Regions from separate parts of the Mesorhizobium sp. M6A.T.Ce.TU.002.03.1.1 genome, predicted to be linked through region 2. Evidence: predicted binding sites of a transcription regulator. Region 2 holds the regulator's gene; the other holds the start of a gene.

Region 1 (7,212 bases), on a different contig from region 2:
GCGCGGGCGAGCAAGCGCAAAGAACAAAGACCGAACACGCTCCTGACAAAAGCGTCCATGAAACCAGCTTCACAAACCGCCGTATCATGATGGATTTAAAGTTCCACGCGTTTGCTAGCTCACGAACGCAGCACGGCCGATGCCGCGCTGCTCAAAACTGCAGCGGATTTCGGATTTGCCGTATAAGCGATCACATTTTTTGTAATCGGCTATCCAACTGTTGACGTCTCAGCCTCAGGGAGTCAGACTCCCAAACGTCACCGAAGCCGGCCGTCTTTCGATGGCCTCGCCACCCCAAGGTGGCCTGCTAGACGTCGCAGGCTTTTGCGATATGTGCTTCGGACGACACTGGTCGCGATGGACAGAAGAGGAGAGCAGAAGGAATGACTCCACCGGACAGTCCCTTGAGGTTCCACGTGTCGGTGGAGCCGCGGCAGGCATAAGTGCCAGGGCCAGGCGTTTGCGCCGCCCGACAAACCGTGACCTGTCGATCCTTATAAAAATCAGAGACCACTAGTCGGATCAGCGGCTGAACACCGCGAAGCATCCGAAATCGAACGCCGGCAGTATATTCCCGGCAAGTTGGATTTTAAATCCAAGAAAGCCCCGACCGTTTTGCTGAAGCAACGGCGGGGCTATTCGTTTCAGATGACCGCAAGCGCACGGGCTGCCCTTGTGGCAGCGATGAAGGCAGATGGCCTATCGCCGGGAGGGCTTGATCGAGCCGGCGCTGACATCGAAGGTTAAGCTGCCGGAAATCCTGACATCGGTATCGCCGATCTTGAATTGGCCGTTACCGTTGCCGGGCACGGCATCGTCGGGCTCGGGAGCCGGCTTGGCGATGCGATAGTCGTCGGCCACGCCGGGCAGCGTGCCTTTGTGCGAAGGCGTTGAATTGTCTTCGGCGAACGCCGTGCTGGATGTCATCGCCGCGGCAGCGATGCCGACGACAAGCCTGTTCAAACGCATGCGTGAATCTTTATCGACCATCGAACGACCATATCGCCGCACATGGCCCGAAGCCAGACCGGTGGCGATCAAACTTGCCGAACGGCTTGGCTGTTGTCTCACATGGTGGTTCGGCTACCCCTTCACGCCGCCTGCTTGCGCGTATCGAAAACATGATCGACAAGGCCCCATGTCTTTGCCTCCGCGGCGGTCATGAAATAATCGCGGTCGAGCGTGCGTTCGACCTCCTCGTAAGTGCGGCCGCAGTGATGCGCATAGAGTTCGGTCATGCGCTTCTTGGTGCGCAGGATGCCTTCGGCGTGACGCTGGATATCGGAAGCCTGACCCTGAAAGCCACCCAGCGGCTGGTGCAGCACGATGCTGGTGTTGGGCAGCGCGATGCGCCGTCCCGGCGTGCCCGCCATCAGCAGGAACGAGGCCATCGAGGCGGCAAAACCCATGCAGACGGTGGATACCGGGCTGCGGATATACTGCATCGTGTCGTAGATGGCGAAGCCGCTGGTCACCACGCCGCCCGGCGAATTGATGTAGAGGGATATCTCCTTGTCGGGATTGTCGGATTCCAGCGACAGGAGCTGAGCACAGACCAGTGCCGACACATTGTCGTCGATCGGGCCGTTGATGAAGACGATGCGCTCTCGCAGCAGCCGCGAAAAAATGTCGAAGGCGCGTTCGCCGCGGCTCGACTGCTCGATCACCATTGGCACCAAATTGGCAAAACCGCTCATCGCTTTTCTCCGTTGTGTGGCTCAGGCCGCGCGCAGGAACAGGCGAGGCGTGTTTGCGGCAATTGTCTGTTTGGTGCTGTGTGCGTTGAGCGAAAGCCGGCAACCGCCGCCCACCATCGCAACCGCAGATGTAGCTACCCGCGCAAATCCATCGTGGACGATGCGCAGATGCGTGCCGCCCGACACGGTGCGGTCGAGCGTGAAGGTGACAATGCTATCCATTGGGCTATCCAGCGGGCCGGCGAGCGGATCCGCTGCATTGCCAGGCTCCGGCCGCTCCCGCCAGGAGTAGCGCAGCAGGCGTTCAGGCTCGGCGTCGAGGACTTCGCACTCGATCGGTGCGTCCGGCTTGGCAAAGGCAAAGCGGCTGCCGATCTCGGGCTTGATGTCGTTCGGCATCATCCAGGCCGCGAGCAGGTCCGGCACCGTCAGCGCCCGCCACACTTTTTCTGGCGGGTCTGGAAGCTCGCACTCGAACTCGATCGAGTCCGTCGCGTCCGAATGCTGTTTTGGCGTCATTGATCCATATCCTTCAAAACCGCCTTGAGCCGTTCGATACGCTCGGGCCAGAACGCACGGTAGCGCTCGACCCAGCCGAGCAGAGGGTCAAGCCCTTGCGGATCGGCGCGATAATAGGCGTGGCGGCCGGCTCGCCGCTCGACCACCAGGCCGGCGCCGCGCAGCACCGCGAGATGCTGCGACACGGCCGGTTGCGACACGGTCATGCCGCTGCGCAGTTCCGATACGGTCATCTCGCCGGCGGCGAGCCGTTCGTAGACGGCGCGGCGCGTCGGGTCGGAAAGCGCTCGAAAAATCTCTGCTTCGATCATGATAGAAGCATAAGTCTACACTTATCGATTTGGCAAGCGATCTTTTCGCGCCCATATGAAATGGCGCGGCGAACCCCATCGATTGCTGACATTCCTTGACACTGGGGGTCGATGAGCCTAGAACGAAAAGAGAACAAAAACCTTGTGGGAAAAGGCAGCCGTGGCAGGCGGCGATTGTCCGCAGCCTATAAGGTGAGCGACAGAAATTTTGTTTCGGATGAGCGCGGAGAAGTATCATGGCGGGTAGCGTCAACAAGGTCATTCTGGTGGGCAATCTCGGGGCGGACCCGGAAATCCGCCGTTTGAATTCGGGTGAGCCGGTCGTCAACATCCGCATCGCCACGTCGGAAAGCTGGCGCGACAAGACGTCCGGCGAGCGCAAGGAAAAGACCGAGTGGCACAACGTCGTCATCTTCAACGACCAACTCGCCAAGGTCGCCGAGCAGTATCTGAAGAAGGGTGCGAAGGTTTATGTCGAGGGCCAGTTGCAGACGCGCAAATGGCAGGACCAGACTGGCAATGACCGCTACACCACCGAAATCGTGCTGCAAAAATTCCGCGGCGAGCTGCAGATGCTCGACGCACGCGGGCAGGGCGAGGGCGGTCAGGTCGGTAGCTACGCCGGTGGCGGCAGCAGCCGCGGCTCCGATTTCGGGCAGTCCGGCCCGGGCGAGAGTTTCAATCGCGGCGGCGGTGGCGGCAACAAGGGCGGTGGTGGCGGCGGTTCGTCGCGCGAACTGGACGACGAAATTCCGTTCTGATCCCTCGGAGCGAGCGGCTCTGCCACAACGCTAGCTACTTGAGGCCACGCTTTGGCGTCCCGAAATCTCTCCTGGGGTTTTCGGGACGTTGTGCGTTTGAGTAGTGCGCGGTGAAAGGACTTATCAGGTGAAAGCACGGGTCAAATGGGTCGAGGACCGCACTTTCGTCGGCGAGTCCGGCAGCGGTCACAAGGTGGTGCTGGGGACCGCGTTCGGACCGGACGGCAAGACGCCGGGGCCAAGCCCGATGGAACTGGTACTGCTCGGCACTGGCGGCTGCTCGGCCTATGATGTCGTCCAAATCCTCGAAAAGGGGCGGGAGGCGGTCGAAGACTGCGTGGTCGAACTCGACGCCGACCGGGCGGAGGTCGATCCCAGAGTATTCACGCGCATCCATATGCATTTCATCGTCAAGGGCCGGGCACTCTCGCCCGACAAGGTTAAGCGGGCGATCAATCTTTCGATCGAAAAATACTGCTCGGCCTCGGCAATGATAGCCAAGACCGCCGAGATCACCCACGACTTCGAAGTTATCGACACGACGGCTAAGTAGGATAGCGTCGTCGCGCGAGCTTGACGACGAAGCCCGTATGACGACCGGCGTTCAGGGGCCGTTTGTTTCTTGGGATGCGGCTCGGGTTCCCTGATGGAATATCAATCGCCAGTGTCCATCGGTGCGTTTCCATATGGAACTGCGCAGTGATGGAATAGCTTTTTCTTTCTTGGGCCTTAGCCGGTAAGTCAAAAGCACCACCTCAGGCGCCAATTGAACTGTTCTGACGTCGGTCATTTCCAGCTCATCATCCGGTGCCGGTTCGGCTTTCGACGCAGGAAGCCCTGCCAGAATCGATCTCTTGCCATATTCATTGCCGGATTTTCCGAACTCGATCATGCCGTCGTCGAGCACGGTTTCAAGAAAATCCGGGTCATAGCGGGTCGGCGCCCGCAACAATGCGAGTTCCAGCTCGACGATCTTGGGGTCGGTTACCGTATCTGACATCATGCCGCCATCAGCGCCTTGATGCCGTCGGCGACGAACTGCACGGCGAGTGCCGCCAGGATGACGCCGAGCAACCGCGTCAGGATGGAGCGGCCGGTCTGGCCGAGGATGCGGTCGATGCGCTCGGCCAGCACGAACACCAGATAGGTGATGACAAGGCAGATCGCGATGATGCCGACAAGGGCTGCCTGCGCGCCAAAACCTGGAAATGAGCCGGACAACAGGACGGTCGCCGAAATCGCGCCCGGACCGGCGATCAGCGGGATCGCCAGCGGGAAGGCGGCGATGTTGTGGATCATGTCCTTGGTGATGGCGACATCGCCGATCTTCTCCTTGCGGTCCTGCCTGCGCTCGAACACCATTTCGAAGGCGATGAAAAACAGCAGAAAGCCGCCAGCGACGCGGAAAGCCGGCAGCGTGATGCCGAACACCGACAGGATCGATGCGCCAGCGATTGCGAACAGCGCCATCACCAGGAAGCCGATGATCGAGGCGCGCACGGAAACCTGGTTGCGCTCCTCGCGGTTCATGCCGCGGGTCACCGCGAGGAAGAGTGGTGCCAGGCCAGGCGGATCGATGGTCACGAGAATGGTGACGAAGGCGTTGAACAGGCTGTCGAAGCTCGGCATCTCTGACCCTCCCCGCCGGGCCGTGCCCGAATACTGGCATTGCCCCAATATTGGCATTGCCCAATCTTGGCATTGCCCAATCTTGGCATTGCCCAATCTTGGCATTGGTAGAGCAAAGCAGGGTCAGTGGAAACCGTTTGAGCAGCGGGAGTTCGGCAACCTTGATGAGGCAGGGTGAGCCTAGCCGGCCGCTCCGCAATAGGCCTCGATGCGATAGCCGTCCGGGTCGATGACAAAGGCGGCGTAGTAGTCTTCGCCGTAGCTGGCGCGCAGGCCAGGTGCCCCATTGTCACTGCCGCCCGCACGCAAGGCGCCCGCATGGAAAGCGTCGACGCTGCTCCGCGTCGGCGCCGCAAAGCAGAAATGCAGGCCGGACTCGCCGTCGGCCGAAACCGGGCGCTGAGCCTCGTTCACCCACAGCGACACCGCCTCCGCACCATAGCCGAGCGAGCCCGGCGACTGGCTGAGACAGGTATAGCCAAGCGGCTTCAGCGCGGCATCATAAAAACGCTTCGAGGCGTCGGTATCGCGGACGCCGATCGAGACATGATCCAGCATCTTTTTCTCCTTTTTTACAATACGTTGGGCCGTCAGTTTCCAGTCGTGCGCCGCGCCAGGAACTCGACTTCGAGCCGCCAGGTCGCGCCATCGTTCTGTGAGCGTTCGCCCAGCCAGCGGAACGAATTTTCGGTAATGCGGGAAAAGCTCCAGCGCACCGAGGCGCCGGTGCCGTCTGCGCCTTGCTGGACGATGGTGTCGCCCTCGGCGCGGCCGAGCTGACGGCTGTAATATTGGGTGCGCGGATCGCTCCAGAAGATGTGCCAGGCGTCGACGCCGGGGTCATAGACGCGCAGTGTCGTGCCATAGAAGGTCCATTTGCCGAGCGACGGCGAGGGGCCGGCGTCGCGTGCTGGCAGGATCCATACGTCCTGGATTGCGCGGCCCTCGAGCACCCAGCCGAAATGCACCTCGCCGCGCCCGGTCAGCACCTGGCCGTCTTCGAGATGGCGCGTGGCATCGAATGTCCAGGCGCCGACGAAGCGGCCGTAAAGGTTCAGTTTTTCGGCAAGGTCCCCCGCAGGCCCGTCGCTGTGCAGGGCTTCGGCAAAGGAAGATGAATTGAGCATGATTTCGACCTCATCTTGGCAGGAGCCCCGTCTTGTCAGGAGCCCCATCTTGTCAGGAGCCCCATCTTGTCAGGAGATTGGGAAGAATAGGCGGCAGCAGGGTTCTGTGCTTGGGAAAAATTGCTATCTTTCAAGCCATGACGACAAGCGCGCATACACTGGCGTCTGGGCGAGGCTGGCAGGTGTCGGACGTGGTCTGCACCGCCGGCGCCGCTGATCGCCCGTTCGAGGAAGAGCATCGCAAGTTCTGCGTCGCCGTGGTGACCAGCGGCACCTTCCGCTACCGAGCGCAACAGGGAACAGCGATGCTGGCGCCGGGCGCGCTTCTGCTCGGCAACCCCGGCACATGCTATGAATGCGGACACGAGCATGGCGCTGGCGACCGTTGCCTCTCCTTCCATTTCGAGCCGGCCTATATGGAACAGATCGTCGCCGGCATGCCGGATGCAAAGAAGCTGAATTTCAAGATGCCGCGCCTGCCGCCCTTGCCGGCGCTGGCAGCGCTGCTTGCCGAGGCGGAAGCCGCGCGCGAGATGGCCGACATCGACGCGTTCGAGGAACTCGCCCTGCGCATTGCCGGCGCGGCCGTCGCCTCCGGCGTCACGCCTGCTGCCCGGGTGCCGAGCCGCCGCGACCAGAAACGTGTCGCAGAGGCTGTACGGCGCATCGAAAAGGACGCCGAAAGGCCGATCTCGCTTGCCGAGCTTGCAAGCGAGACGGCGACCAGTCCCTACCATTTTCTGCGCAGCTTCCGGCACGTGGCGGGCGTGACGCCCTACCAGTTCCTGCTGAAGACCCGGCTGCACAGGGCGGCGGTGCGGCTGCGCATGTCGGACGAGGCGATCTCGACGATCGCCTTCGAGGCGGGGTTCAACGATTTGTCGACCTTCAACCGCCGTTTCCGGCGCGTGATGGGGGAGGCGCCTGGCGCCTACCGGCTCCGGCAGCGAGGTGATAAAGCGCCGAGCACATCTGCCGTTCCGGCGTTGTGAAGCAAAATTGGCCTGACAATGAGCTTTGCGCCGGTCGCCACGAAATGCGCCTCGGCCATATCGTCGCAATCGGTGATATCCTTTTGAAATCACCACAAAAATCGCCACTGGAAAACTGCCGCGGACATTGGAGTTTCGGCCCGGCTTCCTATATAAGCACCGAGTGATTCCTGATT
Region 2 (7,212 bases):
ATCTGCTCATGCACCATGGTGTGGCGCGTCACCCGGTAGTCGAAATCGTCCTTCTGCGCCTTGGTCGGCAATTCGCCGTAGAGCAAGAGATAGCAGACTTCGAGGAAGTCGCCATGCTCGGCCAGCTGGTCGATGGGATAGCCGCGATGCAAAAGGATGCCGGCATCGCCGTCGATGAAAGTGATTTCCGACTCGCAGCTTGCCGTCGACGTGAAGCCGGGATCGTAGGTGAAGGCCCCGGTGGTGCTGTAAAGCGAGCCGATATCGATGACATCAGGTCCGACCGAGCCGCTTCGCACCTTGAGTTCGTGAGTTTTGCCGCCGAACTCAAGTTTTGCAGTCGACGCCTGGGTTTTGCCGCCAAATTCCATTTTTGTCGCAGCTTCGGACATTGCAAACTCCTTTTGGTTTTCTCATGCCGGCAAAGGCGAAATATCTGCAACGCAACACGTCGAAAGGATCGGAGTCCGCGCGTTTGCGCCCGCAATTGGATTTGCGTGCCAAATTGGGCCAAGACCTAATGTTGCACTGCGAAACCCACCTTTCAATGCCAATCTTCTTGGGCCAGTTTTGCTAATCGATTTGATCCGTGACGCGCGCCAGGCTTTCCTCGCGGCCAAGCACGGCAAGCACGTCGAACACGCCGGGCGAGGTGCTCTTTCCGGTGAGCGCGGCACGCAAAGGTTGGGCCACGGCGCTGAGCTTATGGCCGCCCGCTAGCGTATACTCGCGGATCGCTGCTTCCGCCGCTTCGGCCGTCCAATCGCCTGAAATCGTCTTCAGCGCCGCGTGCGCGCCCCGCAGGATCTCGCGCGCCCCACCGCCGAGCAATGCAGCCGCCTTCTCATCGATCGGCAGCGGCCGCTCGGCGAACAGGAAGGCGGCACCGTCGGCCAGCTCGACCAGCGTCTTGGCGCGCTCCTTCAGACCTGGCAGGGCGGCAAGCAACTGCGCCTTGCGCGTGTCGTCGAGACGCGCGGCGATCGCCGGGCCGCCTTCGAGATAGGGCAAAGTGGCGATGAAGATATCGAGCAATTCGGCGTCGTTCATGCGGCGCATGTGCACGCCGTTCAGCGCCTCGAGCTTGGCGAAGTCGAAGCGGGCGGCTCCCTTGTTGACGTCGCCGATGTCGAACCACGCAATCATGTCGGCGATCGACATGATCTCGTCGTCGCCGTGGCTCCAGCCGAGCCGCGCCAGGTAGTTGAGCAGTGCCTCGGGCAGATAGCCCATGGCACGATAGGCTTCGACGCCGAGGGCGCCGTGCCGCTTCGACAGCTTGGCGCCGTCGGCGCCATGGATCAGCGGGATATGCGACATCGACGGCACGTCCCAGCCCATGGCTCGATAGATCACCATCTGGCGGGCGGCATTGGTCAGATGGTCGTCGCCGCGGATGATGTGGGTGATGCCCATGTCATGGTCGTCGACGACGACGGCATGCATATAGGTCGGATTGCCGTCCGAGCGCAGGATGATGAAATCGTCGAGATCCTTGTTGGGAAAGCGGACATCGCCCTGCACGAGGTCATGCACCACCGTCTCGCCGTCGGCCGGCGCCTTGATGCGGATCGCGCCCTTGGCGCCGGCCGGCGCCTCCGACGGGTCGCGATCGCGCCAGCGGCCGTCATAGCGGGGAGGCAGCCCCTTGGCCCGCGCGCTCTCACGCATCGCCTCCAGCTCAGCCGGCGTCGCATAGCAGTAATAGGCTTTGCCGAGGCGTACCAGCTCCTCGGCGACAGCGCGGTGGCGCGGCGCGCGCTCGAACTGCGATACCGGCTCGCCGTCCCAGGTGAGGCCGAGCCAGGAGAGCCCGTCGAGAATGGCGGCGGTTGCCGCGTCGGTCGAACGCTCACGATCGGTGTCCTCGATGCGCAGCAGCATCTTGCCGCCGGTGTGTTTTGAATACAGCCAGTTGAACAGCGCCGTCCGGGCTCCGCCAATATGCAGGAAGCCGGTGGGCGAGGGGGCAAAACGGGTGACGACCTTGTCGGGCATGGAACTCTCGGGCAAGCGCAGGAAACCGATGTGGTTGCGCGGACTTTCGCGCGTCGCGCGTTCATGTAGCATAGGAGGTCAAGGGCGCAAGGGGCAGACCCGATGGCTGGACCAGGCCGCGGCGTGGACGAGAGCGAGGGCGCGATCGCGAGCGTCAGCGAACGATCGCTGTTTGCCGACGTTTCTCCCGTCGAGCCGCTACCCGTTTCGCTGCCTGCGTCGCAACCCGGCATCCAGCCTCTCTCGCCGGACCGCTCCGCGCCAATACCGGCTCCAATACCCGGGCCTGTCGTTCATTTCCGCCGTCTTTCACTATCCGCTATCCGCAACAGCGTGGTTTCGGCGGCGGGCATGGAGCTCGACCGCGGCGTCGCCTTCCTGCTGGTGCCGGTTTTCCTGGCATCCGGAGTGATCGTCTATTTCTCGCTTGCCGTGGAACCGGACTTTCCGCAGCCCATTGCCGTGGTGGTCCTCACGGCATTGTGCGCAGCGGTCACGCGGTCATGGCGCAAAACACATTTGTGTTTCATGGCAGCGTTGCTGTGCGCGCTCGGTGTGCTCGCCGCCAAGGTTGAAACCTGGCGCGCGGGAACGCAGATGCTCGGTTCGGTAATCCAGACCCAACTCACCGGCCGCGTCGTCAGGCTCGACCAGATGGCGAATGGCCGGATCAGGCTGACCCTCGACGTGATATCGACCGCCCGGCCGACACTGCGTTATGCACCGGAACGTGTCAGGGTTTCGGCACGCAAAATTCCCGCTGAGATGACCGCAGGCTCGGTGGCAACCGGCTATGCAAGGCTTTTGCCTCCGACTGGCCCGGTTCGGCCCGACAGCTATGACTTCTCCTTTGACAGCTATTTCGCCGGTATCGGCGCCAGTGGCTTTTTCCTCGGCAATCCGAAGATCGTCGCTTCCGAAGATGCACCGGTAGCCGCGCGCCTTTCTTCGTCGATCGAAAAGGCGCGTGAAACCATCGCCGACCATATCAGGGACAGCATCGGTGGCGCCGAGGGGGAGATTGCCGCTGCGCTGATCGTCGGCGTGCGTGCCGGCATCCCCGAAGAGATCAACGAATCGATGCGGCGCACCGGCATCTACCACATCATCTCCATTTCCGGCCTGCACATGGCGCTTGTCGCCGGCACAATCATGGGATTGCTGCGCGGCGCCTTTGCGCTGTTTCCCGATTTTTCGTCGCGCCGGCCGGTCAAAAAATATGCGGCTGCAGCCGCACTCCTTTCCATCGCTGCCTATCTCATTTTTTCCGGCATCGTGGTCGCGGCTGAGCGCAGCTTCATCATGCTGGCGGTAATGCTTGTCGCCGTGCTGTTCGACCGGGCTGCGCTCACCATGCGCAATCTTACGATTTCAGCCATCGCCGTCATCGTCGTGTCGCCGCACGAGGTGGTCGGCCCAAGCTTCCAGATGTCCTTCGCCGCGACCGCGGCTCTCGTGGGCGCCTATGCCGGCTGGTCCGACTATCGTGCCGACAAGGCCACGGCGCCGCCACAACGACGGTCACCGGCCGCTTTCGTCACGCGGAAGCTCGTCGCTGGAACAGGCACCATCGCCATGACCTCCATCATTGCCGGCAGCGCCACCGCGCTCTTCGCCATCTGGCACTTCCAGCGCGTCTCGCCGCTCAGTCTGTTTGCCAATCTGGCCGTCATGCCGATCGTCACGGTCGTCATGTTCCTGGCGGTCGTCAGCGCCTTGGCAATGCCTTTCGGCTTCGACGGACCTTTCCTCTACATGATGGGCAAGGGGCTGACGGCCATGATTGCAATATCGGGATGGATCTCCGAGCGTTCGCCGGTCGATGCAGTCGGGCTGATTTCGTTGCAGTCGGTTCTGCTGGTGACGGTCGCCCTGGTCATCGCCACGATGGCGACGACATGGTTGCGGCTTGCGGCACTTCCCTTTGCGCTTGCCGGCCTGCTGACGATTTCCGAGACGCGAAACCCCGACGTGCTGATCTCGGAGGATGCGCATCTGGTGGCGCTGCCGATCGGCGGCGGCGAACTTGCCGTCAACCGGGTGCGCTCGAACGAATTCACCACCGACAACTGGAAACATGCGCTGACTTCAGCGACCATTGTCGAGCCGGAGACGTTCGAAAAAGGAGACGTGCGGTTCGACATCGCCGACCCGGCCGACCTGCCGCCGGGAGCGCCTTTCTATTGCACTGCCGGCCTGTGCCTCGCCCGGCATCCGTCCGGCGCGATCATCGCGCTCGCCGATGACCGCAAAATCGCGCGGCCAGCCTGTGCCTTTGCGGACTTGATCGTCATCGACGATGCCACGGCCTATTATAATCCCTGCCGCAACCCGCTGGTCCTCGTCGTGACCAAACGGCAGCTCGCTCGCATGGGCAGTGCCGCCGTCTTTTTCGATCCGCTATCGGCGACGACGCGCGCAGAAATCCGTTTTGCCGTCAAACAGCCATATAGGCCTTGGCATGAGCAGCGGAGATTTTCTCGCGAGGCGAGGGGCCTGCCGCCATACCGTAAGCCTGAGAAACCCAAGAAAGCTGCCGTTCAGTAACGTCGGATCAATCCGACGAGCTTGCCTTGCACCTTGACCCGGTCCGGCCCGAAGATGCGCGTCTCATAGGCCGGGTTGGCGGCTTCCAGGGCGATCGAGGCGCCTTTGCGGCGGAACCGCTTCAGCGTCGCTTCCTCCTCGTCGACCAGGGCGACAATGATCTCGCCAGGCTGGGCGGTGTCGGCGTTGCGAATGATGACCGTGTCGCCGTCGAAGATGCCGGCCTCGATCATCGAATCACCCTTGACCTCCAGCGCGTAGTGCGCGCCGCCTGTGATCATGTCCGGTGGCACCGAGATCGAATGCGTCTGGTGCTGGATGGCATCGATCGGCACACCGGCAGCGATGCGGCCCATCACCGGAATGGAGACGGTGGCAACGACGTCGTCGTCATTGCCGGCCGCAGGCATGCGTGACGGCGCCGGCTTGATCTGTCGGCCGAGGCTGCCCTGCCCAAGGCTGCCCTGAATGACGCTCGGCGAGAATTTGCGCGCCGCATTGAGGCCGGGCGCGATCGAATCGGGCAAGCGCAGCACTTCCAGCGCGCGGGCGCGGTTGGGCAGCCGGCGAATGAAGCCGCGCTCCTCCAGCGCCGTGATCAGCCGATGGATTCCCGATTTGGACGCGAGATCGAGCGCTTCCTTCATCTCGTCAAACGAGGGCGGAATGCCGCTTTCCTTCAGCCGCTCGTGGATGAACATCAGCAGCTCATGTTGTTTGCGTGTCAGCATCGCGACCCCCAACAGAATCAGAAAAACAAACCCAGAACAAACACTATCTGTTCCAGTTGTGTTCCGCAACTGTTTAAAGTTTAATGAATGTGTTGACGTTTTGTTCAGCGTAGCATCAGCACGCTGCAGGCGGCGCCTGTCGCGGCGGGGGGAGCGAATGGCTCGCGCACGATCAGCCCGTTGGCGTCGGCCAGCATTCTGAGCATCGAGGAATCCTGGATGCCGAACGGCGTCGCCTTGAGCGTGCCGGCGTCTTCCTTCACCACGGCGCGTACATAGTCCTGCCTGATATCGTTGGCCGCCATGGCGGCACCGAGCCGCGCCTGACGCATGTCCTGCCGGTAGGCGCGTCCGCCAAGCCGCGCAAGCAGCGGCTTCAGGAAGAGCTGCGTGCAGACCAGGCTCGCCACCGGATTGCCGGGCAGGCCGATGCAGCGGATGTCGCCCAGCCGGCCGAACATCAGCGGCTTGCCGGGCCGCATGGCGATCTTCCAGAAATCGAGCGTCATGCCTTCGCCGGTCAGCACGTCGTGGACGAGGTCGTGGTCGCCGACCGAGGCGCCGCCCAGCGTGACGATGACGTCAGCCCCTGCGTTAACCGCCTTTTTCACCAGCGCGGCAATCGCCTCTTTGCGGTCGGGGGCGATGCCGAGGTCGAGCGCGCTGGCGCCGGCCGAGCGGGCCGCGGCAGCGACGCCATAGGCGTTGGACGAGATGATCTGGTCCGGGCCAAGGTCGCTGCCTGGCGGCAGCAATTCGTCGCCGGTGGCGATGATGGCGACCAGCGGCCGTTTCACCACGCTGACCTGCGGATGGTTGGCCGACGCCGCCAGCGACAACGCCGCCGGATCAAGCAGGCGGCCTTTCTCCAGCAGAACGTCGCCCTTCGAGAAATCGAGCCCGAGGCAGCGGATGTTGCGGCCTTCAACCGTCGACGCGGTCACTTCGATGCTGCCGCCGCCGAGGTCGCGGACATTCTCCTGGATGACGATGGTGTCAGCGCCTGCGGGAAGCGGCGCGCCGGTGAAGATGCGCACGGCCTGCGCCGGGCCGACTGTTCCGGCAAAGCCGCGTCCGGCCGGCGCCATGCCGATCACCGCAAGTGTTGCCGGCGCGGAGGCGACATCCTCGGCCCGCACGGCATAGCCGTCCATGGCGGACGCGTTGAAGGGCGGCTGGGTGCGGAGCGCCGTGAGCGGGTCCGCCAGTATCCGGTCGGCGGCGTCCATCAGGGTGACGCTTTCAGCTTGCAAGGGCGCAGCATCTTCAAGCAGGCGCTCGAGCGCGTCGGCAACCGGAAGCAGCGCCATTATTGGCCTGCCCCTTGGGCGCCTACTTTGTAGACGCCGGATTTGCCGCCGGTCTTTTCCACCAGCCTGATGCCGGAGATCACCATGGCGCGGTCGACCGCCTTAGCCATGTCGTAGATGGTCAGGCAAGCGACCGAGACGGCGGTCAGCGCCTCCATCTCGACGCCGGTCTTGCCGGTGACGCGGGCCAGCGCCGTGACCTTCAGGCCAGGCAGCGTCGCGTCCGGTTCGATGTCGACGGATATCTTGGTCAACAGCAGCGGGTGACAGAGCGGGATCAGCTCATGCGTCCTCTTGGCCGCCATGATGCCGGCGATGCGCGCCGTGCCCAGCACGTCGCCTTTCTTGGCATCGCCGTCGAGGATCATCTTCAGCGTTTCTGGCCGCATCGAGACAAGACCTTCGGCGATCGCCGTGCGGGTCGTTTCCGCCTTGTCGCCGACATCGACCATATTGGCTTCGCCTTTCGCGCCAAGATGGGTGAGGGCAGCCGTCATCGTCAGACGGCCTTAGAACGACGTGCGTCCGTTTGGACGCACATAGCACGCTCTAACACTTTGGATTTATGCATCGTGCTCTCCGAAAATCGATTCCGATTTTCGGGCCGATGCATGAGCCGGCGCCTT

What was found. The regulator LexA, encoded in region 2, represses DNA repair genes until DNA is damaged. The targets are predictions, from matches to a motif close to TGTTCNNNNTGTGTTCNG.
Region 1: a site for LexA is predicted at 2,646-2,663, ahead of ssb (single-stranded DNA-binding protein). Genes of this name have one in related genera too.

The regions. Positions count from the first base shown of each region.
Region 1 covers NZ_RZTI01000012.1:15,773-22,984, reverse strand. Annotated here, with positions in the region: gene EOC93_RS06035 (hypothetical protein) at 700-969, opposite strand; gene EOC93_RS06030 (ATP-dependent Clp protease proteolytic subunit) at 1,092-1,697, opposite strand; gene EOC93_RS06025 (SRPBCC domain-containing protein) at 1,719-2,216, opposite strand; gene EOC93_RS06020 (metalloregulator ArsR/SmtB family transcription factor) at 2,213-2,527, opposite strand; gene ssb (single-stranded DNA-binding protein) at 2,764-3,288, shown strand; gene EOC93_RS06010 (OsmC family protein) at 3,416-3,841, shown strand; gene EOC93_RS06005 (DUF4440 domain-containing protein) at 3,893-4,291, opposite strand; gene EOC93_RS06000 (MarC family protein) at 4,288-4,917, opposite strand; gene EOC93_RS05995 (VOC family protein) at 5,098-5,475, opposite strand; gene EOC93_RS05990 (hypothetical protein) at 5,508-6,044, opposite strand; gene EOC93_RS05985 (AraC family transcriptional regulator) at 6,182-7,036, shown strand.
Region 2 covers NZ_RZTI01000006.1:27,712-34,923, forward strand. Annotated here, with positions in the region: gene gltA (citrate synthase) at 1-392, opposite strand, end outside; gene gltX (glutamate--tRNA ligase) at 574-1,998, opposite strand; gene EOC93_RS03395 (ComEC/Rec2 family competence protein) at 2,101-4,545, shown strand; gene lexA (transcriptional repressor LexA) at 4,539-5,276, opposite strand; gene glp (gephyrin-like molybdotransferase Glp) at 5,381-6,586, opposite strand; gene moaC (cyclic pyranopterin monophosphate synthase MoaC) at 6,586-7,083, opposite strand; gene trpC (indole-3-glycerol phosphate synthase TrpC) at 7,150-7,212, opposite strand, start outside.